3 regions of the Shinella sp. G-2 genome follow, and region 3 is predicted to be linked to each of the others. Evidence: riboswitches for the same ligand, from Rfam matches in the RefSeq annotation. Region 3 holds a riboswitch; each other region holds the start of a gene.
What was found. A riboswitch is a leader RNA that binds a small molecule or an ion and turns the genes downstream of it on or off. The one in region 3 is predicted to bind cobalamin.
Positions count from the first base shown of each region.

Region 1: another riboswitch for cobalamin. It lies ahead of V8U06_RS02640 (CbtB domain-containing protein); the one in region 3 lies ahead of V8U06_RS06855 (aromatic ring-hydroxylating oxygenase subunit alpha).
Region 2: another riboswitch for cobalamin. It lies ahead of bluB (5,6-dimethylbenzimidazole synthase); the one in region 3 lies ahead of V8U06_RS06855 (aromatic ring-hydroxylating oxygenase subunit alpha).

Region 1 covers NZ_JBBEYH010000001.1:516,418-524,086, reverse strand. Annotated here, with positions in the region: gene cobW (cobalamin biosynthesis protein CobW) at 1-454, opposite strand, end outside; gene cobU (bifunctional adenosylcobinamide kinase/adenosylcobinamide-phosphate guanylyltransferase) at 458-982, opposite strand; gene V8U06_RS02645 (CbtA family protein) at 984-1,766, opposite strand; gene V8U06_RS02640 (CbtB domain-containing protein) at 1,779-1,955, opposite strand; cobalamin riboswitch at 2,001-2,361, opposite strand; gene V8U06_RS02635 (peptidoglycan-binding domain-containing protein) at 2,454-4,208, opposite strand; gene V8U06_RS02630 (cobyric acid synthase) at 4,357-5,820, opposite strand; gene V8U06_RS02625 (hypothetical protein) at 6,065-6,208, shown strand; gene V8U06_RS02620 (ABC transporter substrate-binding protein) at 6,993-7,669, shown strand, end outside.
Region 2 covers NZ_JBBEYH010000001.1:649,555-657,223, forward strand. Annotated here, with positions in the region: gene V8U06_RS03265 (TolB family protein) at 1-605, shown strand, start outside; gene V8U06_RS03270 (GGDEF domain-containing protein) at 778-2,229, shown strand; cobalamin riboswitch at 2,264-2,480, shown strand; gene bluB (5,6-dimethylbenzimidazole synthase) at 2,526-3,224, shown strand; gene V8U06_RS03280 (DUF2865 domain-containing protein) at 3,217-4,326, opposite strand; gene V8U06_RS03285 (ABC-F family ATP-binding cassette domain-containing protein) at 4,565-6,151, shown strand; gene V8U06_RS03290 (NADP-dependent malic enzyme) at 6,201-7,669, opposite strand, start outside.
Region 3 covers NZ_JBBEYH010000003.1:57,696-65,364, reverse strand. Annotated here, with positions in the region: gene lysS (lysine--tRNA ligase) at 1-451, shown strand, start outside; gene V8U06_RS06860 (hybrid-cluster NAD(P)-dependent oxidoreductase) at 549-1,652, opposite strand; gene V8U06_RS06855 (aromatic ring-hydroxylating oxygenase subunit alpha) at 1,654-2,898, opposite strand; cobalamin riboswitch at 3,003-3,198, opposite strand; gene V8U06_RS06850 (DUF6656 family protein) at 3,495-4,100, shown strand; gene V8U06_RS06845 (diguanylate cyclase domain-containing protein) at 4,140-5,189, opposite strand; gene V8U06_RS06840 (L-threonylcarbamoyladenylate synthase) at 5,344-6,315, shown strand; gene V8U06_RS06835 (FAD-binding oxidoreductase) at 6,422-7,669, shown strand, end outside.

The sequences.
Region 1 (7,669 bases), on a different contig from region 3:
CGTCCACCTTGTCATGGTCGTCGGCAAAGCGGCCGGCGGCGACGGCGGCGCTGTCCACCACGGTGATGACGCCATCGACCGTCACCTGCGTCTTGATTTCCGGCCAGTTGAAGGCGGCGACGAGCGGCTGCGGCAGGGCAAGGCCGGAGGTCTCGATGACGATATGGTCCGGACGGTTCTCCCGCTCCAGGAGTTTCGACATGGTCGGAATGAAATCGTCGGCGACGGTGCAGCAGATGCAGCCGTTGGTGAGCTCGATGATATCGTCCTCGCTGCAGGCTTCCGCGCCGCAGCCCTTCAGCACGTCGCCATCGACGCCGAGGTCGCCGAATTCGTTGATGATGAGCGCGATGCGCTTGCCGCCGGCGTTCTGCAGCAGGTTGCGGATCATCGTCGTCTTGCCCGCACCGAGGAAGCCGGTGATGACGGTGGCGGGGATTTTCTGTTGCAGCATGGCTCAACCCTTCATTTTCAGCGGCAGTCCGGCCGCGATAAAATAGACTTCCGGTACGAGGGCCGCCACCTTCTGGTGCAGCCGCCCGGCATGGTCGCGAAATTCGCGCGCCATGCGATTTTCCGGCACGATGCCGAGGCCGACCTCGTTCGACACGAAGACCAGACGGCCGGGGGCGTCCTTGATGGCCCGCAAGAGACCCTCGAATTCCCGCGCGATGTCGCGCTCCTCCAGCATCAGGTTCGTGACCCAGAGCGTCAGGCAATCGATCAGGACCGCGCGGTCCTCGCGTGCCACATCGGCGATGCGTTCGGCCAGCGCAAGCGGTTCCTCGTGCGTTTCCCAGCCTTTTCCGCGATCCTCCCGGTGTTTGGCGATGCGCTGTCGCATCTCCTCGTCCCAGGCCCGGCCGGTGGCGATGTAATGACGCGAAAGGCCGGTCTCGGCGACCAGCCCCTCGGCGAAAGCGGATTTTCCGGAACGCGCACCGCCCAGAACCAGGACGGCTCCGGGCGATGTCGTGATCATATCAGGCAGCCTTGGCGATCTTCTCGTTGGCAAAACCCAGCGAAAGGCCGAGCACGATCCAGAAGAACAGCGTCGTGGCAAGCGCGGCGACGGCAAATTCCGCGCCGAGAACGGCAGGAACGTTGCTGGAAATGTCGCTCGGCTGCGGCGCACCATAGACCTGGGGCGCGGCAATCAGCACGATGCCGGCGATCTTGGCGACGATATTCGGCTTGAGGACCAGGAGATAGAGGCCCCCGGCCGACAGGGCGACGGTCGCGACCCACCAGATCTGGCGCTGGGTGAGATCGGCGGCCGGGAAGCCCGGCAGTTCCGGCGGCAGGCCGATGGCCGGCAGCATATGTACGGCAAGCCAGCCCGCAGCGCCCCACAGCGCCCCGTTCGCAACCGTGATCGGATGGCCCGAAACGAGGCTGAAACCGGCGAGCAGCAGCGCGAAGCCGGCGCCCGTCACGAGATTGGCCATGAGCGTGCCGGAGAAGCGGCTCATGCCGAACATGATGCCACCCTCTTCGTGATTCTCGCCCTCATGGGCATAGGCCACGGAAACCGGCGACAGATAGGCGGCGACGTTAAGGATGGCGGCGCCGAGCGAGGAATGCTCCTGCGTCTGCGCGGCGTCGTCGGTCGCGGGCGTGGTGCCCTCGCCTGCCGGCGCGGCTTCGCCTTCGAACTCTTCGGCGTGCAGAATCAACGGCACGACTCGGGCCTCCTGGGCGGCTGTCATGAGCACGCCGGAGAACAGCCCGGCCACCAGGGCGGCCAGGAGATAACGAACGATCATGTCAGGAGCTCCTTAGTGGCAGGGGAAGCCGTAGGAGTGACGCGTATCGTGTGCCGTGTCGTGCAGGACGGCCGAATTCGCAAGACCAGCGCCGAACACGAGGAAGGCGCCGATGAGGAGAGCGAAAACGCCGGCGACGAGACGATCGTTGGCGGAAAGGGTAACAGAAGACGTAGCGGAAACAGCCATGACAACCTCCGTGCAGGCAGTGGGGAAACCTCCCCAGGTCGGGCGATATGCCCTCATCGGTTGGCAGGTCTCCTGGCTCGCAGCGTCCGGTGCTCGGCACCTGCGGGTCGCCCTCGCCTTCCCGGGCCGCGGCATTGCGAAAGGTGGACGATTCGTAGATCGAGAGGCGTCCGGCCTTGGTTTATCGCAATGCCACCCAGTGGCTTTTCCGGCCGGTTGTCAGCCTGCGGGTTGCGGCACGATTGCCTCCTCCCAAGCCTTCCTCCTGCCGGATGGGCGTCCCTCGCTACTCTACAGTCGCGGGGTCGGCCGTGATTGCAGCGCCCTAATTGGGTCCACCGCGTCACATTCCCATTTACTCCCCAGTCCGTTTCCGGACCAAGGAACCATCCAATACTAGGGATGATTATGCTTCTGCCCCCGACAAGTCAATCGACCGGCAGCGCCATCACCTGTGCTGAAACCGTCGTCCAGCCGTCGCAATCGCAATGACCCGGCTCAATAGCCGGGAATGATCACCACACCGCCCTGGCCGTTGTAATAGTTCTCGTCGCGATAGTACGGGCCGTCGTAATAGCCGTCGACGGGACCCTCAAGCACGTCGTAGTCACGCTCGTAGCGGCGCTGGCGATGCTGACGGGCCTCGGCATATTGCGCGGCATCCCGCAACGCGCGGTATTGCTGGCGCGAGAGATAGCCGTCGGCGCGGTACCCGGACGATCCCTGCCAGGCGGCGATCGCCGAGCGGGTGCGCGGGCCGAAGACGCCGTCCGCGCCATAGGTGTTGAAGCCGAGCATGCTCAGCCAGCGCTGCGCCTCGGCCCGCATGACGCGGCCGAGATAGGCTTCGCGCGGATCGACGACCGGCTCTTCGGCAGTCTTGCGTTCGGTTTCGGCCGTGGCCGGCGTTTCCGCTTCCGCTTCAGCATCGGTTTCCTGCTTCGGCTTGGCGACGGTGGCAAGGGCGGCGAGACGTGTGCGGGCCTCCTTGACGTACCGGCCGTTCGGATACTGGGCGATATAGGCGCGGTAGGCCTTCTCCGAGCCGGCGAGCACCGCCTTCTGGAAGGTCTCTTCCTCCTGCTTGTCCACGACGGTCCCGTCGACGGCAAGGCCGCGATTGTCCTTCACCGTGCCCTGGGCCTCGCCCGACGCGGTGACGGCTTCGCCGGCCTGCTTCTTGGCGGCTTCAGCCTCTTGCGCACGCTTCTCCGCTTCCTTGGCCAGACGGGCGGCTTCCGAGGCCTTCGCCTCGGCATCCGCCGCAGCCTTGGCGGCCTCGGCCTTCAGCCGCTCGACTTCCGCAGCCTTTTCCTCGGCGAGCTTGCGGGCCGCGGCGGCTTCCTCTTCTATCCGCGCCTTCTCGGCAGCAGCGGCCTTCTCCGCCTCGATACGCTTGGCTTCAGCTTCGCGGCGGGCAAGCGCCTCCTGCTCGGCGCGCGCCTTCTCGGCGGCGGCCGCTTCCTCGGCCTTCTTGCGGTCGGTCTCCGCCTTCAGGCGGGCGGCTTCCTCCGCCTTGGCCTTTTCGGCGGCGGCATCGGCTTCAGCCTTCAGGCGCGCCGCCTCGGCGGCCTGCTTCTTGTCCGCCTCCGCTTTGAGGCGAGCCGCTTCCTCGGCCTTCGCCTTTTCCGCCGCAGCGGCTTCGGCCCTGGCCTTTTCCGCGGCGGCCGCCTCGGCTTTCGCCTTTTCTTCCGCCGCCGCCTTTTCCGCAGCAAGCTTGCGCGCGGCAGCCTCTTCCTCGGCCTTCTTCGCATCCGCTTCGGCCTTCAGCCGCGCGGCTTCCGCCGCGGCCTTGGCCTTTTCCGCTTCGGCGGCCTTCTGCGCCTCTTCGGCCTTTTTCGCCTCGGCGGCCTTTCGCGCCTCCTCCGCCTTCCTGGCTTCCGCCGCGGCCTTCGCCTCTTCCTCGGCTTTTTTCGTCTCGGCGGCTGCCGCTTCTTCCGCCTTGGCCTTGGCGGCCGCGTCATCCGTGGAGGCCGTCGCCGATTTCGTCTTGCCGGCGGCTTGCAGTTCGGCGATGCGCAGGCGCGCCATCGAGGCGAAGGTGCCGTTGGGATATTGCTTCAGATAGCCTTCATACTGCGCGACATCGCTGCCGGAGGAGACTTTCTGCCAGAGGGAGAATTCTTCCTCCCAGCGCTTTCCCGCGCTGGTGGCTTCCTTGGCCGTCTGGGCGAAGCTGGCCGCCGGAAGGCCGGCGAGCGACAGCCCGACCAGGCTGGCCAGAACGGATCGTGCGAGAGGTCCAGAACCCATGTATTTCACCCTTTCGGATCGCGCGAAGGCGTCAGCGCCCGGCGAGCGGGCGGATTTCCGTCACTCCTCGCACCGAATTCTGGCGCAACTTTGGTGCGGCAGATCGGCGGCGAAGGAACCCGATGGCTGTACGTTTCAGGAGGCCGGTTTAATCAGAAGCACCTAAAAGGCCGTCGAGCCAGCGGCGATCCAGCACCGCCTCCAGCTCCGCCGCAACCCCGTCCAGCGCCGCATCGACGCTGGCGCGATAATCGAAGCCGCCGCCCGCAATGCCGAAATCGGCAAGCAGCCGCGCCCGGTAGGCATCGCTCGAAAGCAGGCCGTGCAGATAGGTGCCCATCACGCGGCCATCGGCCGAGACCGCGCCGTCGGCCCGGCCATCGATCGTGACGGCGGGGCGCATCGCATCCGGCCCCGTGGTGCGCCCCAGATGGATTTCATAGCCCTCCAGCGGCACATCATATTGCAGGGAACGGGCCACGCTGTTGCGCACGGTCTTTTCCGGCGCCATTTCCGTCTCCACCTCGAGCAGGCCGAGACCGTCCACCGCCCGCTCGCTGCCTTCGATGCCGAGCGGATCGGTAACGCGCCGCCCGAGCATCTGGTAGCCGCCGCAGATGCCGATGACCCGGCCGCCGCGGCGCATGTGGAGCGCAAGGTCGCGATCCCAGCCGGCGGCGCGGAAATCCCTGAGGTCCGAGATCGTGGACTTCGAGCCGGGCAGCACGACAAGACCTGCGTCCGCCGGCAAGGGTTCGCCGGCCCTGACGAAGACGAGGTCGACCTGCGGCTCGGCCTTCAACGGATCGAGATCGTCGAAATTGGCGATGCGCGGCAGCACCGGCACGGCGACCTTCAGCGCCCCGCCGCCGCCTTTGGCAAGTCGCTCGAGCACGACGGAATCCTCCGCCGGCAGCCGGGCGGCCTGCTTCAGCCACGGCACGACGCCGAAACAGGGCCAGCCGGTGAAGCGGCCGATTTCTGAAATTCCGCTGTCGAACAGGGTGACGTCGCCGCGAAACTTGTTGATGAGATAGCCCGTGACCATGCGCCGGTCTTCTTCCGGCAGGATGGCATGGGTGCCGACCAGCGAGGCGATGACACCGCCGCGGTCGATATCGCCGACAAGCACGACGGGCACGCCCGCGCGCGTCGCAAAACCCATATTGGCGATGTCGCCGGCCCTGAGGTTGATTTCCGCCGGAGAGCCCGCCCCTTCGACGACGACGAGATCGGCGCCGTCGGAGACGGTCGCGAAGCTTTCCAGCACCGCCCCCATCAATTTCGGCTTGAGCGCCTGGTAGTCCCGTCCCTTGGCCTGGCCGAAGACCTTTCCCTGAACGATGATCTGGCTGCCGACATCCGATTGCGGCTTCAGCAGCACCGGGTTCATATGCACCGAGGACGGCACCCGGGCGGCGAGAGACTGCAGCCACTGGGCGCGGCCGATCTCCCCGCCATCGGCGGAAACGGCGGCATTGTTCGACATGTTCTGCGGCTTGAAGGGACGCACCTTCAGCCCGCGATTGGCCGCGATGCGGCAGAGGCCCGCCACCAATACCGTTTTTCCGACATCCGAGCCGGTGCCCTGCAGCATGATCGTTCTGGTCATGTGGCCCTCCTAGCATTCCCGTCTGCCGCCGAAAAGCCCTGATTTACCGCAATCTTGCCGCAATTCCTGCGCGGCCGCCCGGCTTTTTGGCAACACGCCGCCATGCAAGAACGGCATGGCTGTCATGCTATTCCTTTTGCGACATATTGCGCCGTGAACGACCATGGTTTTTGCGGTGAAGAAGCCTATATCAACACCATCACACAGCCGAGGCGCGTGGCTTCGGGTTTCAAGGACAAAGACCATGCTGTTCATCTTCAGCAAGCCGAACTTCGTACAGATCGCCTGGAACGGCGAAGCCCCCAAGAGCCAGTCCCGCGTGCGCAACGTCGTCATGGACGCCCCGCTCGGCCCGCTCGGCTTCATCCGCACGCGCAACGTCGGCTGATCTTTCGGGCGAGACGTCAGGTCCTGCCCGCATCAAGCGTCGCCTCTCTCCGGGAGGCGACGTTTTTTATTGTCTATTTCTTCGTTGTCTTTCCGGGCCCTGAAACGGCGAAAGCCGTGCATCCCTTGCGGTGATGCACGGCTTGCCAAAATACGCATGGCGGCGTCCGACAAAAACACGTCGGAGCCCAGGCACCCCGGTACGCAATACCTTTCCGGAGCGGGCGGCGGTGTCCCCCGCCGTGACAAAAGCAATAGCGGCACATCCTTACCGGACCGTTATCGGGAGCTTAAGCAAAGATGAATCGCGAATTTTTTTGGAAAAAATCTGGATTATTTTTCTGACGGCGAAATCGACGCATTCGGAACAGGATATGTCCGCTTTCGGCGACCATGGCGCCACAGCGGTCGAACCACGGCACGGACATTTGCCCTGATGCGAGCAAACGCCCAAAATTTCTACCGCAGGATAGCCGGATTTCCAGACGTTTGCCCGCCGGCAAGTGCCCGCGAACACCCCTTCGGCCGCGCAGGAGGTTGATTTCTCAATAGGAACCCGTAGGCTTGCTTATGTAGCGCACGAACACATGCTGCCGGCGACAGGGTTCCGTCGGCAAGCAAGAAAAAGGGACTCGGCGCTACTGCAGCAGGGGGATTGGCTCGCCTCACCTGGCATCGAACCTCCATGTCTGTCGCAAAACTTTCGGGCAGCCGGGATAACGCAGTAACCTGCGCTGCCTTCCGGGGTGAACGCTGCATCTCAAGACTTGGGAGGTCTTAACCTTATGAAGAAGCTCCTTGCTTCCACCATCCTCGCCGCCGGCCTCTATGGCTTTGCCGGTTCTGCCCAGGCGGCAGAATGCGGGGAAGTCTCGATCGCCGAAATGAACTGGGCTTCGGCCGGCGTCGCCGCGCATGTCGACAAGCTCATCCTCGAAAACGGCTATGGCTGCACCGTCACGCTGGTGACGGGCGACACCATGCCGACCTTCACCTCCATGAACGAAAAGGGCGAGCCGGACGTGGCGCCCGAAATGTGGGTGAACGCCGTGCGCACGCCGCTCGACGCGGCGATTGCCGAAGGCCGCCTCATCCAGCTCGCGCCTCTCCTGTCGGAAGGCGGCGTCGAAGGCTGGTGGATTCCGAAGTTCCTCGCCGACGCGCATCCCGACATCAAGACGGTGCAGGACGCGCTGAAGCATCCCGAACTCTTCCCCGCGCCGGAAGACGCATCCAAGGGCGCCGTACACAACTGCCCATCGGGCTGGAACTGCCAGGTCTCGACGGACAACCTCTATCGCGCGCTCGATGCCGACAAGTCCGGCTTCACGCTCGTCGACACGGGATCGGCGGCCGGCCTCGACGGCTCGATCGCCAACGCTTTCGAAAAGAAGAGCGGCTGGCTCGGCTACTACTGGGCGCCGACCGCCATTCTCGGCAAGTACGAGATGACCAAGCTGTC
Region 2 (7,669 bases), on a different contig from region 3:
CGGATGGCCGCCTGCTGGCGATCAGCGACAAGGTCGAATTCGGCAAGTCGGCGATCTACGTGCTGCCTGCCGAAGGCGGCACGCCGCGACTGGTGACGGAAAACCTGCCGTCCTACTGGCACGGCTGGTCGCCGGACGGTGCGACGCTCGCCTATTGCGGCATCCGCGACGATCTCTTCGATATCTATACCATCCCCGTCGCCGGCGGCGCCGAGCGGCGGCTGACCTTCGGCGAAGGGCGCAACGACGGGCCGGATTATTCGGCGGATGGCGCGTGGATCTACTTCAACTCCAGCCGCACCGGGCGCATGCAGATCTGGCGGGTGCGGCCGGATGGCAGCGAGCCGACGCGCATCACCGACAGTCCCTATGGCGACTGGTTTGCGCATCCTTCGCCCGATGGCCGCAACCTCCTGGTCCTGTCCTATGACGGCGATGTCTTCGACCATCCGCGCGACCTCACCGTGCGGCTGCGGCTGATGGACATGGACGGCGGCAATGCGCGTGTGCTTTTCGAGCTTTTCGGCGGGCAGGGCACGATGAACGTGCCGAACTGGTCGCCGGACGGCCGGCAGTTCGCCTTCGTGCGTTACGCGCCCGCCTGAGCGAAATGACCGCGATTAAGCTTTCGCTCACCAGCCTGTTTAAGCGAATTTTGCCGTCTGTCCTCTAGCCTTCGTTCAACAATGCCCGGAAACGCGGGCAGGGGACGGCAGGCAGGGAAAAATGACGGGCAAGGCGGAACAGGGCCGCGCAAAGCGGCGACGCGGAGTGGGCATGGCGATCCGGGCGGCGGCCCTGATGATCGTCCTGCTGTTCGGCACCGCCAACTATCTGGTGCTCGACCACGCCATCGACCGGGCCGACAGTTTTGTCGCCGAGACGGAGCGCACGCTGGTGCGCAACGAATTCAGCCACCAGATCGACCAGGTCGTTCAATACCAGAGCCAGATCTCCTTCTGGGACAAGAGTTTTCAGGAGCTTGCCTTCGGCATGCCCGGCGACAGCTTCGTGCGCGACCAGTTGCGGGACTGGATGTGGGCGGACTTCGGCTTTTCCTGGATGATCTTCACCACGCCCGAGGGCGACAAGGTGCTCGGCGTGCATCGCGGTGAAAAGGTTTCCGACCGCAAGGCGCGCGAGAAGCTGCACTGGGTGAGCGACCTCACCAAGAAGGCCGAGCGGGCCTATTACGAGGCGCTGTCGCCCGACCGCGGCGGCTGGCAGGTGGCGGGCGCCAAGGAGGACCCGGACCTGCTGACGCCGGCGCTTCCCGAAATCCACGTTTCCGGCATGCGGCTCATCGACCGCGTCATGAGCATCGTCGTCGTGCAGGCCGTCGTGCCGAAGACGCTCTACATTCCCGCCAGCCGGCGCGAGCCGACGCTGCTCATCACCGTCAAGCCGGTCTCGCAGAAGATGCTGGCCAATTCCGAGCGGCGCCTCGGCGTGCACGGGCTCGGTTTCACGCCCATCGTCACCCAGGAGCCGGGGTTGCTGATGACGCCGGTCGGCGGCGATACCTACAATCCCATGGTCGCCTCCTGGCGGCCGAACATGCCGGGTTCCTTCGTCTGGCAGTCCGCGCTGATCCAGATCACCCTGTTCGTTCTGGTCTTTGCCGGCGTCATGCTTTTCGTCACGCTGCGCTTCTCGACGCTCGTGCGGGCGCTCCAGCGCAGCGAGGCGCAGAACGCCTTCCTCGCGCGGCACGATCCGCTGACAGGGCTGAAGAACCGCAGCGGCTTCGACGAGGATGTCCTGCGCGCCATCGGCCGGGGCGAGAACAAGCCGTTCACGATCCTCGCGCTCGACCTCGACCGGTTCAAGGCCGTCAACGACCGGCACGGCCACGCGGCCGGCGACGCCGTCCTGCAGGCCGTCGCCCGGCGGTTCTCCGAGCGCATCGGCGCGCGCGGCTGTGTGGCGCGTCTTGGCGGTGACGAGTTCTGCGTGCTGCTGACAGGTGCCTATGAACGCGAAAGCCTCCTGGAACTCGCCAACAGTCTCGTGCTCGATACGCAGGTACCCGTCGCCTATGACGGGCAGTTGCTGCTCATCGGCGGCAGCGCCGGCATCGCGCAATTCCCGGCCCATGGCAAATCGGTGCACGATGTCATGGTGATCGCCGACGCCGCGCTCTACGCCGCCAAGAACGGTGGGCGCAACCGCGCCGTCCATGCCGACGACATCGAGATCGACGGCGCGGAGGCCGCCCGCGCCGCCTGACATGGGGTGGGCTTGATCGCAGCGCCGAGCCGTGCGCATATCCTCCTTGTCAGGTGCCCGCTCTGCGGGAGAATCGGGAATCCGGTGCGGGTCCATGCCCAGGTCCGGAACGTGCCCAACGCTGTGACGGGGATGGCTCGCCCTAAAAGCTTGAATCGATTCAGGCTTTTGCCACTGGTTGTTCAACCGGGAAGGCAGGCGCTTGCCAGAGGAACCGAAGTCAGAAGACCGGCCTGACGAGATAGACCGAACCGCGCGGACGGCGGCAGGTTGTACGCATTGTTGGGGAGATGACGATGCGAACCGAACCGTTGGACCCTCTGGTCCGGGCGGGCGCCTTTCCGCAGGAGGAAAGGCAGGCCGTCTACCGCGCCATCGAAACGCGCCGCGATGTGCGCGACCAGTTTCTGCCCGATCCCTTGCCGGACGCGCTCGTCGCCCGCCTGCTGCAGGCGGCGCACAATGCGCCTTCCGTGGGCTTCATGCAGCCATGGAATTTCCTGCTGGTGCGCAGCGAAGAGACCCGGCGGGCGGCGCATGCCGCCTTCCTCAAGGCCAATGCCGAGGCGGCGGCGCTGTTTGCCGGCGAGCGGCAGGCGCAATACCGGGCGCTGAAGCTCGAGGGGATCCTGAAGGCGCCGCTGTCGATCTGCGTCACCTGCGATCCGACGCGTGGCGGCGCCGTCGTGCTGGGGCGCACCCACAATCCGCGCATGGATGTCTATTCCACGGTCTGTGCGGTGCAGAACCTCTGGCTTGCCGCGCGTGCGGAAGGGGTGGGCGTCGGCTGGGTCAGCATTTTCCACGACAGCGATATGCGCGCCATCCTCGGTATTCCCGCCCATGTCGAGATCGTCGCCTGGCTCTGCGTCGGCTTCGTCGACCAGCTCTATGCCGAACCGGAACTGGCGGTGAAGGGATGGCGGCAGCGCCTGCCGCTGGAGGAACTGGTTTACGAGGAGCGCTGGCCGGAGGGTGGCGCCGGCGTCAGTTGACGCCGGCATCGGCCGGGCGGCCGAGATCGATGGCGGTGGAGTTTTCCGGCAGGAAGAGCGGACCGACCGTGCGAACCTTGCTCTTCGTGGGGTCGTAGACGCGGTCTTCGATCCTTGCGGCCGGCTTGCTTTCCACCGCTTCCTTCTTCTTCGGCAGGGTCTCGATCGTGGTGATGGAACCGCTTTCCTCGTTCTCGCCGGTGCTGGCGGTCCGCGTGTCCTTGCCCTTGGCGGCCTTATCGCGCTTGATCATCTCCTGATAATAGGCAGCGAGGTTGCAGCCGCAGGCGCCTTCCTTTTTGGAAAGATCGCGCGTGCGATAGGCGAAGGCGTTCTTCAACTCGAAATAGGGCCGGCCGGAGACGGTGGACGTCATCTGCTCGGTCTCCTGACCATTGGTCATCGACTGGTAGAACAGCTCCGTCTGGGTTTCGGGGCACATCATCGCGCAGACCTTCTGGTCGCGGCGGAAATCGAGCGGCGTCGCGCCGGAGGAAATCGGGAAGAAGCCGCCGTCGCAGGTGCGCACGCAGACCGTGCGCAGGTTGCCATGGCCGGAATTGCCGCCGAGCGAGCGCAGTTGCAGCCTCTCGCTGCCGTCGGGCGCGGTGCCGAGCGGCAGGGTGCGTGTCTCGTCCAGCGTGCGCAGCGTTTCCGTCGCGGCGACGGGCATGACCTTTGCCTCCGCATCGCAGCCGTTGGTTTCCAACGCGGCGAGCAGGCGGTTTCGCCGGCCTTGCGAGGACGCGCCGCCGGCAAATTCCCGGCGCTTGCCGTCGAGAATGGTGAGATTGCGCTCCATCTTGCCGATGACGGCGGCAAGCGTTTCGCAGGCCGCGGCATTGACGCCGCCGACGACGATGATGCTGCCACCCGAGCAGCCGAGACGGCGCTGGTCGCTCTTGGCCTTGCGGAGCTGGATGTTCTGGCGCGCGATGGCGCCGGCATATTTGCGGGCGTTGGCGGTATCGACCACGATCTTCGGCTGGTTCGCGAGCTCCGCCTGGATGCGCTCGCAGATGCCCGCTAGCGCCGTGCCGCCGGCAAGAAGCATCGGCAGTCCGGCTGCAATGGCAAGGAGAAGACGGCCGCGTCTCTTCAAATCCCTCGATCCCTGATGGCGTTGAAACCGCCGGCAAAACCGGCCGGATATCGCCCTATCATAGGCCGCATGGGGGCGAGTGCAACGTGCTCCCGCATTTGTGATTAACGCGCTCGCCTTGCAACGGCCATGGTTCGCGCCTAGTGTCGGCCATCGTCAATGCCTGCAGGATGGTGCTTCATGGATTTCAACCCGACCGCAAACCGGCTTCGTTTTGTCATCGGGGAATTCCGTATCCATGCCGCATTCCATCACGCTTTCCAAAATCACGTGGTCCACGCCTGACGGGCACACGCTTCTTTCCAATCTCGACGTGACCTTCGGCCGCGAGCGCGCCGGCCTTGTCGGCCGCAACGGCGTCGGCAAGACGACGCTGCTGAAGCTCGTCACGGGCGATCTTGCCCCGCAAGCCGGCACCGTCACGGTGGACGGCACGCTCGGCCTCTTGCGCCAGAGCGTGCAGGTCGGCGCGCGCGAAACCATTTCCAGCCTGTTCGGTATCGCCGAGGCCCTTGCGATCCTTGCCCGCGCCGGGCGCGGTGAGGCGACCGCGGAGGACCTGGCCGAGGCCGACTGGACGCTGGAGACGCGTCTTGCCGCCGCGCTCGCCCGCGTCGGGCTGGAGGCGGAGGCCGAAACGCCGCTTGCCGCGCTCTCCGGCGGCCAGCGTACACGTGCGGCGCTGGCGGCGCTTGTCTTCCGCGCGCCGGATTTCCTGCTGCTCGACGAGCCCACCAACAATCTCGACCGGGACGGGCGGCGAGCGGTGATCGACATGCTCGCCGGTTGGCGCGCCGGCGCCATCGTCGTCAGCCACGACCGCGAGCTGCTGGAGACGATGGACGCAATCGTCGAACTGACGACGCTGGGCGCAACCCGCTATGGCGGCAACTGGAGCGCCTATCGCGCCCGCAAGGCGCTGGAACTTTCCGCCGCCCACCGCGACCTCGCGGATGCGGAAAAGCACGCCGACACGGTGGCGCGCACCATGCAGACGATTGCCGAGCGAAAGGCGCGGAAGGACAGCGCCGGCCGCCGCAAGAAGGCGCGCGGCGACATTCCGCGCATCATGCTGGGCGCGATGAAGGAGCGCAGCGAACTGACGGGCGGGGCGAATGCCCGGCTGGCCGAGAGCCGGCAGGCGCAGGCGGCCGAGGATATCGCGGCGGCGCGCGAAAGGATCGAGGTCCTGCAGCCGCTCAGCGTTAGCGTGCCGCCGACGCATCTTCCCGCGAGCAAGATGGTGCTTCGCATGGAGGGCGTGACGGCCGGCTACCGCCCGGAACGGCCGGTTATCCGCGACCTTTCCTTCGCTATTACCGGTCCGGAGCGGGTGGCGGTGACGGGGCCGAACGGTTCGGGCAAGACGACCCTTCTGGCGCTCGTCACCGGGCAGATGCAGCCATGGGCAGGCAGCGTACGGCTGGCGACGGATGTCGCCGTGCTCGACCAGAAGGTCAGCCTGCTCGATCCCGCGCTGTCGATCCGCGACAATTTCCGGCGGATCAACCCGGAAGCGGACGAAAACGCCTGCCGCGCGGCGCTGGCGCGCTTCATGTTCCGGGCGGATGCGGCCTTGCAGATCGCCGGCAGTCTCAGCGGCGGGCAATTGCTGCGTGCCGGTCTGGCCGCGGTGCTGGGCGGCACACGGCCGCCGGCGCTGCTCATCCTCGACGAGCCGACCAACCATCTCGATATCGATGCCATCGAGGCGGTGGAGGTCGGTCTTCGGGCCTATGACGGCGCATTGCTGGTGGTGAGCCACGACGAGCCGTTCCTGGAGGCGATCGGCATCACGCGCCGGCTGGCGCTTCCGGCGCAATGAAAAACGGCCGCCCGAGGGGCGGCCGTTCCGGATTCGGGTCACGCCCGGATCAGGCGGGGTAGGAGGCTTCCACCACGGCAAGCGCGGCCATGTTGACGACGCCGCGCGAGGTGGCGGACGGCGACAGGATATGGGCGGGCAGGGCGGCGCCGAGCAGGATCGGACCGACATGCAGGCTGTCCGTCATGGTCTTGACCACGCCGAGCGTGATGTTTGCGGCGTCAAGGTTCGGGAAGACCAGCAGGTTGGCTTCGCCCGAAAGCGTCGAATCCGGCATCACGCGCTGGCGCAGCGCTTCGGAAATAGCGGCGTCGCCGTGCATTTCGCCGTCCGCTTCCAGCGTCGGATCGATCTCGCGCACCATGTCCATGGCGCGGCGCATCTTGGAGGCGCCTTCGGAATCGCGCGAACCGAAGTTCGAATGCGAGACGAGCGCGGCGCGGGGCGTGATGCCGAAGCGGCGGATTTCCGCGGCGGCCATGACCGTCATTTCCGCCACTTCCTCGGCCGTCGGGTCGATGGTGACATAGGTGTCGGTAAAGAAGGTCGCGCCGCGCTGCGAGATCAGCAGGCTGAGGCCGGAGAAATCGAGCACGCCGGGCTTCTTGCCGATGATCTGGCTGACGTCGCGCAGGTGACGGGCATAGCGGCCTTCCACGCCGCAGATCAGCGCATCGGCTTCACCGCGCCGGACAGCGAGCGCGCCGATGACCGTCTGGTTCGTGCGCACGATCGTGCGGGCCGCCTCGGGGTTCACGCCCTTGCGGCCGACGATGCGCAGGTAGTCATCGACATAATCGCGGTAGCGCGGGTCGTCGTCGGGGTTCACCACCTCGAAATCGACATGCGGGCGCACGCGCAGGCCGTAGCGCTTCAGGCGGGTCTCGATGATCTGCGGACGGCCGATCAGGATGGGTTTGGCGATATCTTCTTCCAGCAGCACCTGGGCGGCGCGCAGCACGCGCTCGTCCTCGCCTTCGGCGAAGATCACGCGCTTCTTCTCGGCCTTCTTCGCGGCGGCGAAGATCGGCTTCATGATGAAGCCGGAGCGCCAGACGAAGCGGTTGAGCTGGTCGAGATAGGCGTCGAAATCGGTGATCGGGCGGAGGGCAACGCCCGTTTCGGCCGCGGCGCGCGCGACGGCCGGCGCGATGCGCAGGATGAGGCGCTGGTCGAAGGGCGAGGGGATGAGGTAGTTCGGGCCGAAGCTCGGCGTGTCGCCGGAATAGGCGCGGGCCGCGACGTCGGATACTTCCTCACGGGCGAGCGAGGCGATGGCGCGCACGGCGGCCATCTTCATTTCCTCGTTGATCGTGCGCGCGCCGCAATCGAGCGCGCCGCGGAAGATGTAGGGGAAGCACAGGACGTTGTTGACCTGGTTCGGGAAGTCCGAGCGTCCGGTGCAGATCATCGCGTCCGGGCGGGCGGCGCGCGCCTCCTCGGGCATGATTTCCGGCGTCGGGTTGGCGAGCGCCATGATGAGCGGCTTTTCCGCCATGCGGGCGAGCAGTTCCGGCT
Region 3 (7,669 bases):
CGCCGGCTTCGAAATCGAGAAGGACTGGACCTGGGGCGAATGCCTTGCCTTCATCTTCGAGGAAAAGGTCGAACCGACGCTGATCCAGCCGAGCCACGTCACGCATTTCCCGAAGGACATCTCGCCCTTCGCCAAGGAAGTGCCGGGCGAGCCGCGTCTCGTCGAGCGTTTCGAGACCTATTGCAACACCTGGGAACTGGGCAACGCCTTCTCCGAGCTCAACGACCCGGAAGAACAGCGCGCCCGCATGGTCGAGCAGCTCGAGCAGGCCCATGCCCGCGGCGAGAAGGCCAAGCAGCTCGATGACGAGTTCCTCGACGCCATCGACCAGGGCATGCCCCCGGCCGGCGGCCTCGGCATCGGCGTCGACCGCCTGATCATGCTGCTGACGAACGCCCCGTCGATCCGCGACGTCATCCTCTTCCCGGCGCGCCGGGCAAAGGCCGACTGAGGAGCCGGTGGGCCGACGCCCTCCGCGTCGAAGCGGGAAGCACCGGAACAATATCGAAGCCCCCGTCGCCGGCTGGCAACGGGGGCTTTCCTTTGTCTCACGCCTCGATCTGCACGTCCCCGATGGGACGCGAGCAGCAGGCGAGGATATAGCCTTCCTCGATCTCGTCATCGAGGATGCCGCCATTGTGGCGCATCTCCACCTCCCCCGAAATCTTCAGCACCCGGCAGGTGCCGCAGAGCCCCCCTTCGCAGGCAGCGCCGATGCGCACGCCGGCGGCGCGGGCGGTCTGCAGGATCGTCTGGCCGGGCGGGCACTTGGCGTCCTTGCCGGCCATGGTGAAGGTGACGGTCGAAACGGCGTTGGCATCGACCTCCTGCTCGCCGGCACCCGCACGGATGGCGATCTCTTCCGGCGCCGGCGCATTGGCCGGCTGGAAGCTTTCCTCGTGGTAGCGGTTCATGTCGAAGCCGCAGACCTTCAGCATGTCCTTGACGCCGCGCATGAACGGTTCCGGACCGCAGCAGAAGACGGTGCGCTCGCGGAAATCGGGCGCGAGCAGCGAGAGACGGGCCGCATCGATGCGGCCGCGCAGACCGTGCCAGCCGTCCCGCGGATTGTGGCCCTCCACGACGAAGCCGAGCGCGAGGTTCGGCATCTGGGCGGCGAGACATTCGAGTTCCGGCTTGAACAGCAGGTCCTCCGGCTTGCGGGCGCAGGAGACGAAGGCGACGTCCGACTGCGGCGCGCAATCGGACATCCAGCGCGTCATCGACATCATCGGCGTGACGCCCGAGCCGGCGGAAATGAATAGGTATTTTTCCGCCGGGTAGCGCACGAAGGAGAAGTCGCCGAGAGGCCCGAAGGCCTTCAGCGTCATGCCGGGTCGCAGATGCTCGAACATCCAGCGCGTGCCGATGGAGTTCTTCTGCGCCTTCACCGTGACGGCGACGGAGAAGGGCCGCGAGGGTGTCGAGGAGAGCGTATAGGTGCGCATGACCGGTTCGTCTGCCGAGACCGGCAGCTCCAGCGTGACGAACTGGCCCGGGAGGTAGCGGAACCAGTTCTTCTGGTCGGAGCGGAAGGTGAAGGTCATCACGTCGGCCGTTTCCACGGTGGCTGCAGTGCACTCCAGAAGATTGTGGCGGTCATGCCAGGGATGCAGCTCGTCGAAATGGCGGAATTGGCTGGCGATCGTCATGTCAGGCCACCCGCGAGAGCGGCGTCTTGGCGCCGTCGAGCCGTTCGACCATGAAATTGCAGTACCACTCGACGAACTGCATGACGCCGCCCTCGTCCTCCGGCGAATAGGGACCGGGCTGATAGGCCGGCGAACGGATGCCGAAGGCGTTTTCCTCGACGATGCGGCGGTCCTGGTTGTTGGTCTCGGTCCAGACATGGGTGAGCTCGTCGAGACGGTAGTCGACGCCTTCGACCGCATCCTTGTGGACCAGCCACTTGGTCGTGACCTGCGTCAGCTCGGGGCCGAGCGGCAGCACCCGGAAGGTTATGGCGTGGTCGGCGAGCACATGGTTCCAGGTCGTCGGATAGTGGAAGAGCAGCAGCGTGCCGATGCCGCTGTCCAGGACGTCATTGGAGAGCGGGCGCTGCACGGCGCGCGCGCCGGACATGGTGTAGCTCTCGGCGTCCTGGATGAGCGGCATGCGCGCGGCGCGGAACTGGCCGGTCGGCGACATCCTGAATTCGCTCGGCAGGCCCGCCGCCTCGCATTTCGCCCAGTGTTCGGCAATGACGGGATCGTCCTTGGCGCCCTGCACGCCCGTGGCGCTCGGCGCTTCCGGATAGGTGCGGCAGAGCTCGGGATGGTTGGCGGCGCAATGATAGCACTCGCGGTTGTTTTCCCAGACGAGCTTCCAGTTGCCCTTCTCGACGATCGTGCTTTCGAAGGCGACCTTGGTCTCGCCGAGGCGATGGCGGGCGAGATAGGGCTCGACCAGGGTGCGGAAGGCCGAGAAATCGGGCGCCTCTTCGGCAAGGCAGATGAAGATGTAGCCGCCGACGGTCTCGCAATGGATTGGCTTCAGGCCATGTTGCGTCCTGTCGAAATCCTCGGCCATGTGGCGGGCGAAGAGCAGCGAGCCGTCGAGTTCGTAGGTCCACTGGTGATAGGGACAGACGAGCTTGGCCGAGGTGCCCTTGTGCTGCGTGCAGACGCGCGAACCGCGGTGGCGGCAGGAATTGTGCAGCGCCCGCACGGTGCCGGAGCGGTCGCGGGTGATGACGACGGGATAATCGCCGACCTGCACGGTGAAGTAATTGCCGGCCTTCGGGATCTCGCAGTCATGGCCGATGAACAGCCAGTCGCGATACCAGATCGTCTCGAGGTCCAGCCTGTAATGGTCGGGATCGATGTAGAAGGCCTGCTCGAGGCTGTGGCCTTCACGGCGGTTCTTGAGCTTGCGGAGCACGTCGCTGCGGATATCCATGCCGGTCCTCACTGTCAAAATGGGGGATGAGGCGCACGGAGGAGACGGCATGCGGACGCGGACGGCCCGACAATGCACGCTTCCCAGCCGCCCGCCGCAGCCAGTCACGATCGTTTCTCCAGGCTGGTTTCCGGGCTGAGGAGCGTCCCTTGGGACCGTCGCGGCGCCTTCCCGGACATCCGTCCAGTGGCTTCCTGCCGCGTTTTCTCCAACACCGTTGCGGGGGCAGCGCCGGATTTCAACCGGCTTCCCAATTCTCCACCCCCTGACGGGAGCGGCACCTTGAGCGTCCTTATCTAAGCGCAAGAATCGGCGCGCGACATGCCAGAAAGCGACACGTCGCCCCAATTTGACGACAGTCAAAGACGGTGGAAACGAGGCCGCCGCAGGGCATAACAATGAAATATCAACGCCATAAAGGAATGACCCCGACGATAATCCATTCTTTCGGCACCCTCGTCCGGAACGAAGCACCTTGTCATATTGCGACCGTGCGGAGCGCCCCCGCGGAAATCGGGAATGCGGCGGAAAGGATTGCTTAACGACGTTTCCATAAACTTTACCGCGATCCGGGCGCGAGGATGGAGTGCCGAGGCGTGCAGCAGACGAAATTCCGATATTACGACGCCGTCGCCTACAAGCGAGCGAACCCGCCGAAATCCGCCGTGCACACCGAATTCCTGCGCACCGGCCGCATCGACCGTGGCGTGAGCTGGAGCCCGAGCGAGAAACGTTACCTCAGCTACCAGGACGTCGCCGAGCGCACCGGCCGCAAGCTGGAACGGGCCGGCAGCGTCACCCATGAACGCATCAACGGCTTCCACCAGTCCATCCAGTTTCCGAAGCTGATCTTCCACCGCACGCTCGCCGAGACGCCGCATCTCGGCTACTGCCACATCACGGTGGCGAATTCGCGCTTTGCGGAATTCGAGAATGTGCAATGGGCCTTCTACATGGCCAACTTCCTCGCCGAGATCGGCGACGAGGAACAGTTCTTCGCCGGCATTTCCCGCACGCCCGGCCGCATGTATTTCGCCGTTGCCATCGCGCCGACGGAGGAAGAAGGCCGCCTCAAGATCGACCGCAAGGTGCGCGGCAACGGCGTGATCTTCCGCACCGACGATCCGAAGCTCGCCATGAAGAACGTGCTGATGCTCGGCGCGCGCAACGAGGCGCTGCGCAAGATCATCCGCGCGCTCTAGCCCTTCGGCAACATCGCTGCTCGCCTTCACCGGAAGGGTTTACGCCCGGTACAGCATCCATTCCTTGCCGGCCGGCACCTCGTCGCCGCGGCCGTAGACCACGACCTGATCGCCGCCCCGGCCCTTGGCTTCCGCCAGCGCCCGCTCGCAGGCGGCGGCAAGGTCGAGCGCGCTGTCAGCGCTTTCCGACATGCAGACGCCGGCAGAGAGCGTCAGATGCCCGAGGTTCCGGCCCGTGCGCGGATCGCGCAGCGCCACCGTCTGGAAGGCGGCGCGCAGGAGATCGATGAGCCGCGTCACCTCGCTCTCGTCCGACGTCTGGAACAGGAAGCCGAAACGAAGACCGTCGAAGCGTACGGCAAGGTCGTTTGCCGGGAACGCCTGACGGATGAGGCCGCCGTAGAAGGTGACGAGATGGTCCGACAGGGCCTCGATCTGGCCCGACGAAAAGCGGCGTTCCGCGTCCACCTCCGCAACCGCGACACCGCACATCATCGGCAGTTCGGGATTGGCGTAGACGCGCGCGAGCGCCTTGTTGAAAGCGCGGCGATTGCCGAGCTTGGTTGGCGGATCGGTGAACTTCTGTGCCTCGAAGTCCGCCATCTCCTTCTGGATGCCGTCCATGACGGCCGATTGCGCCGCGACCTTCTCCGCCATTTCCGCAGTATGGCTGACGCGCAGTTCCGTCGCCCGCTGCAGGGCCTCCAGCGAACTGCCGAGCGCGCCGCCCGCCTCGCGGATGACCTGCGAGGCCTCGCCGATCAGGCGGCCGTAATCGTTGAGCGAGGAACGCTCCTGGCTCAGGAGGTCCATGAAGTTGCTCATCTCGTTGCTGATCGCGCCGGCCGAGCGTTGCAGCACGCTCGCCTCGTGCTGGTGCGGCAGGTACTTGCGGCCAAGCTCGTCGAGCGCGGCCTGCGTCTTGTACTTTCCGAGCGCGATGAACTCCCGAACCAGTTCCGGATTGCCGCCGGCATAGGCCTCGTAGACCAGCTCGTAGTTGCGGGGCAGGCCGTCGATGCCCATCTGCTTCATCGCGGTCGCGATACGCAGGGCGATATCGGTGGTCGTGGATTTCTTGTGCGCCATCAAAGAGGGACCTGTGTGCGGGAACGTCAGCCTCTCCTAGCAGAGCGCTCTTTCGGTCCGTCTAACCCGACCGTTCCAATTTTACACAACCAGGCAAGTCTTGGCATTTGCCGGCAAAGCCCTGTAAGGAAAGCCGGAACGACGGAAGGGCGACATGGCTGAAATCCTCGATACGCGGGCGGATGAGACGGCGGCGCTGACACGCGCCTGCGAAGCGCTCGACCGCGGCGTGCCCGTCGCCATTCCCACCGAGACGGTCTACGGCCTTGCCGCAGACGCCACCAATCCGCAGGCGATCGCCCGCATCTACGAGATGAAGGGCCGGCCGCGCTTCAATCCGCTGATCTGCCATATGGCGGACCTTGCCATGGCGGAACGCCATGCGATCTTCGATCCGCTGTCGCGCACGATCGCGGAGGCCTTCTGGCCTGGCCCGTTGACCCTGGTGCTGCCGATCCGGCCGGAAAGCGCCATCCATCCGCTGGCGCGCGCCGGGCTCGACACGGTCGGCATCCGCGTGCCGACAGGCATCGCCAGCGACCTGCTGTCCGCCTTCGGCCGGCCGCTCGCCGCGCCCAGCGCCAACACCTCCGGCCGCATCAGCCCCACCACCGCACGCCACGTCGCGGAGGATTTCGGGGCGAAGCTGGAACTGGTGCTCGATGGCGGGCCGGCCACGGTCGGCCTCGAATCCACCATCGTGAAGGTCGAAGGCGAGACGATCCGGCTGCTGCGCCCCGGTGGTCTCGACGCAGCCGAGATTGAACGCATCACCGGCCGCCCCGTCATCCGCAAGGAGGCCGGCGCAGCCATCGAAGCGCCCGGCATGCTCGCCTCGCACTACGCCCCCGATGCGCCGGTGCGGCTGGGGGCAAGCGACGTGCGTCCCGGCGAGGTGCTGATCCGCTTCGGCGGCAAGGCGCTGCCCGGCGAGGCGGAGGCGGCGCTCGTGCTGGATCTCAGCCCCGCCGGCGACCTTGCGGAAGCCGCGACCAATCTCTTCGGCTACATGAAGCAGGCGGACGCCACCGGCGCCAGCTCCATCGCCTTTTCGCAGATCCCCATGACCGGCCTCGGCGAGGCGATCAACGACCGCCTGCAACGCGCCGCCGCGCCACGCGGCTAACGCATTCCACCTGAAGCCCTATCGCTTCGACGTTGGATCATGCGGCAAGAACAAGAGCCTGGCGCGGTGTCGCTTCGGCCGGACATGTTTGAGGAAGGAACACGCGATGGTGCAGGCAAGGCTTTCTCCCGATCTCCTCGACCGCTTCGCCGCCATCGCCGGGCCGGCCCATGCGCTGACGAGTGACAAGGACATCGCCCCCTATCTCGTCGAAAGCCGAGGGCTCTATCACGGCACCTCGCCGCTCGTGTTGCGGCCGGGCTCTGTGGACGAGGTATCGCACATCCTCGCGCTCGCCACGGAAACGCGCACCGCGATCGTGCCGCAGGGCGGCAATACCAGCCATGTCGGCGGCAGCGTGCCGCGCGAGGACGCGGCGGATATCGTGCTCTCCCTCTCCCGTCTCAACCGCATCCGCGATGTCGATCCGGTCGGCAATGTCATCGTCGCCGATGGCGGCGCGGTGCTGGCGGACATCCAGGCAGCGGCCGAAAAGGTCGGTCGGCTGTTTCCGCTCTCGCTCGGCTCGGAGGGCACCTGCCAGATCGGCGGCAATCTTTCCACCAATGCCGGCGGTACGGCGGTGCTCGCCTATGGCAACATGCGCCAGCTCTGCCTCGGTCTCGAAGTGGTGCTGCCGACCGGCGAAGTCTGGAACGGCCTGCGCCGCCTGAAGAAGGACAATACCGGCTATGACCTGCGCGACCTGTTCATTGGCGCGGAAGGCACGCTCGGCGTCATCACCGGCGCGGTGCTGAAGCTTTTTCCCCGTCCGCTCGGTCATGAGGTCGCCTTTGCGGGTCTCAAGTCCGTGGAGGACGCGCTCGCCCTCTTCGAACGCGCCTCCAGCCGCTGCGGCGCAGCGCTGACCGGTTTCGAGCTGATGCCGCGGCTCGGCGTCGACTTCACCACGCGGCACATTCCGGGCGTGCGCGATCCGCTCGCCACCCGGCACGACTGGTATGTGCTGATCGACGTCTCCACCTCCGACGCGGCCGAAACGGCGACGCGCATGATGGAGGCAGTGCTTGCCGACGGCATGGAGGCGGGGCTGGTGGAAAACGCGGTTGTCGCCGCAAGCGAGGAACAGCGCAAGGCGCTCTGGCACATGCGCGAGAGCATGTCGCCAGCGCAGAAACCGGAAGGCGGCTCGATCAAGCATGATGTTTCCGTGCCGGTCTCGGCGATCCCGGCCTTCATGACGGAGGCGGATGCAGCCGTCACGAAGGCCATTCCCGGCGCCCGGATCTGCTCCTTCGGCCATATGGGCGACGGCAACATCCACTACAACATCTCGCAGCCCGTGGGCGCGGACAAACAGGCCTTCCTCGACCGCTGGCGCGAAATCAATCAT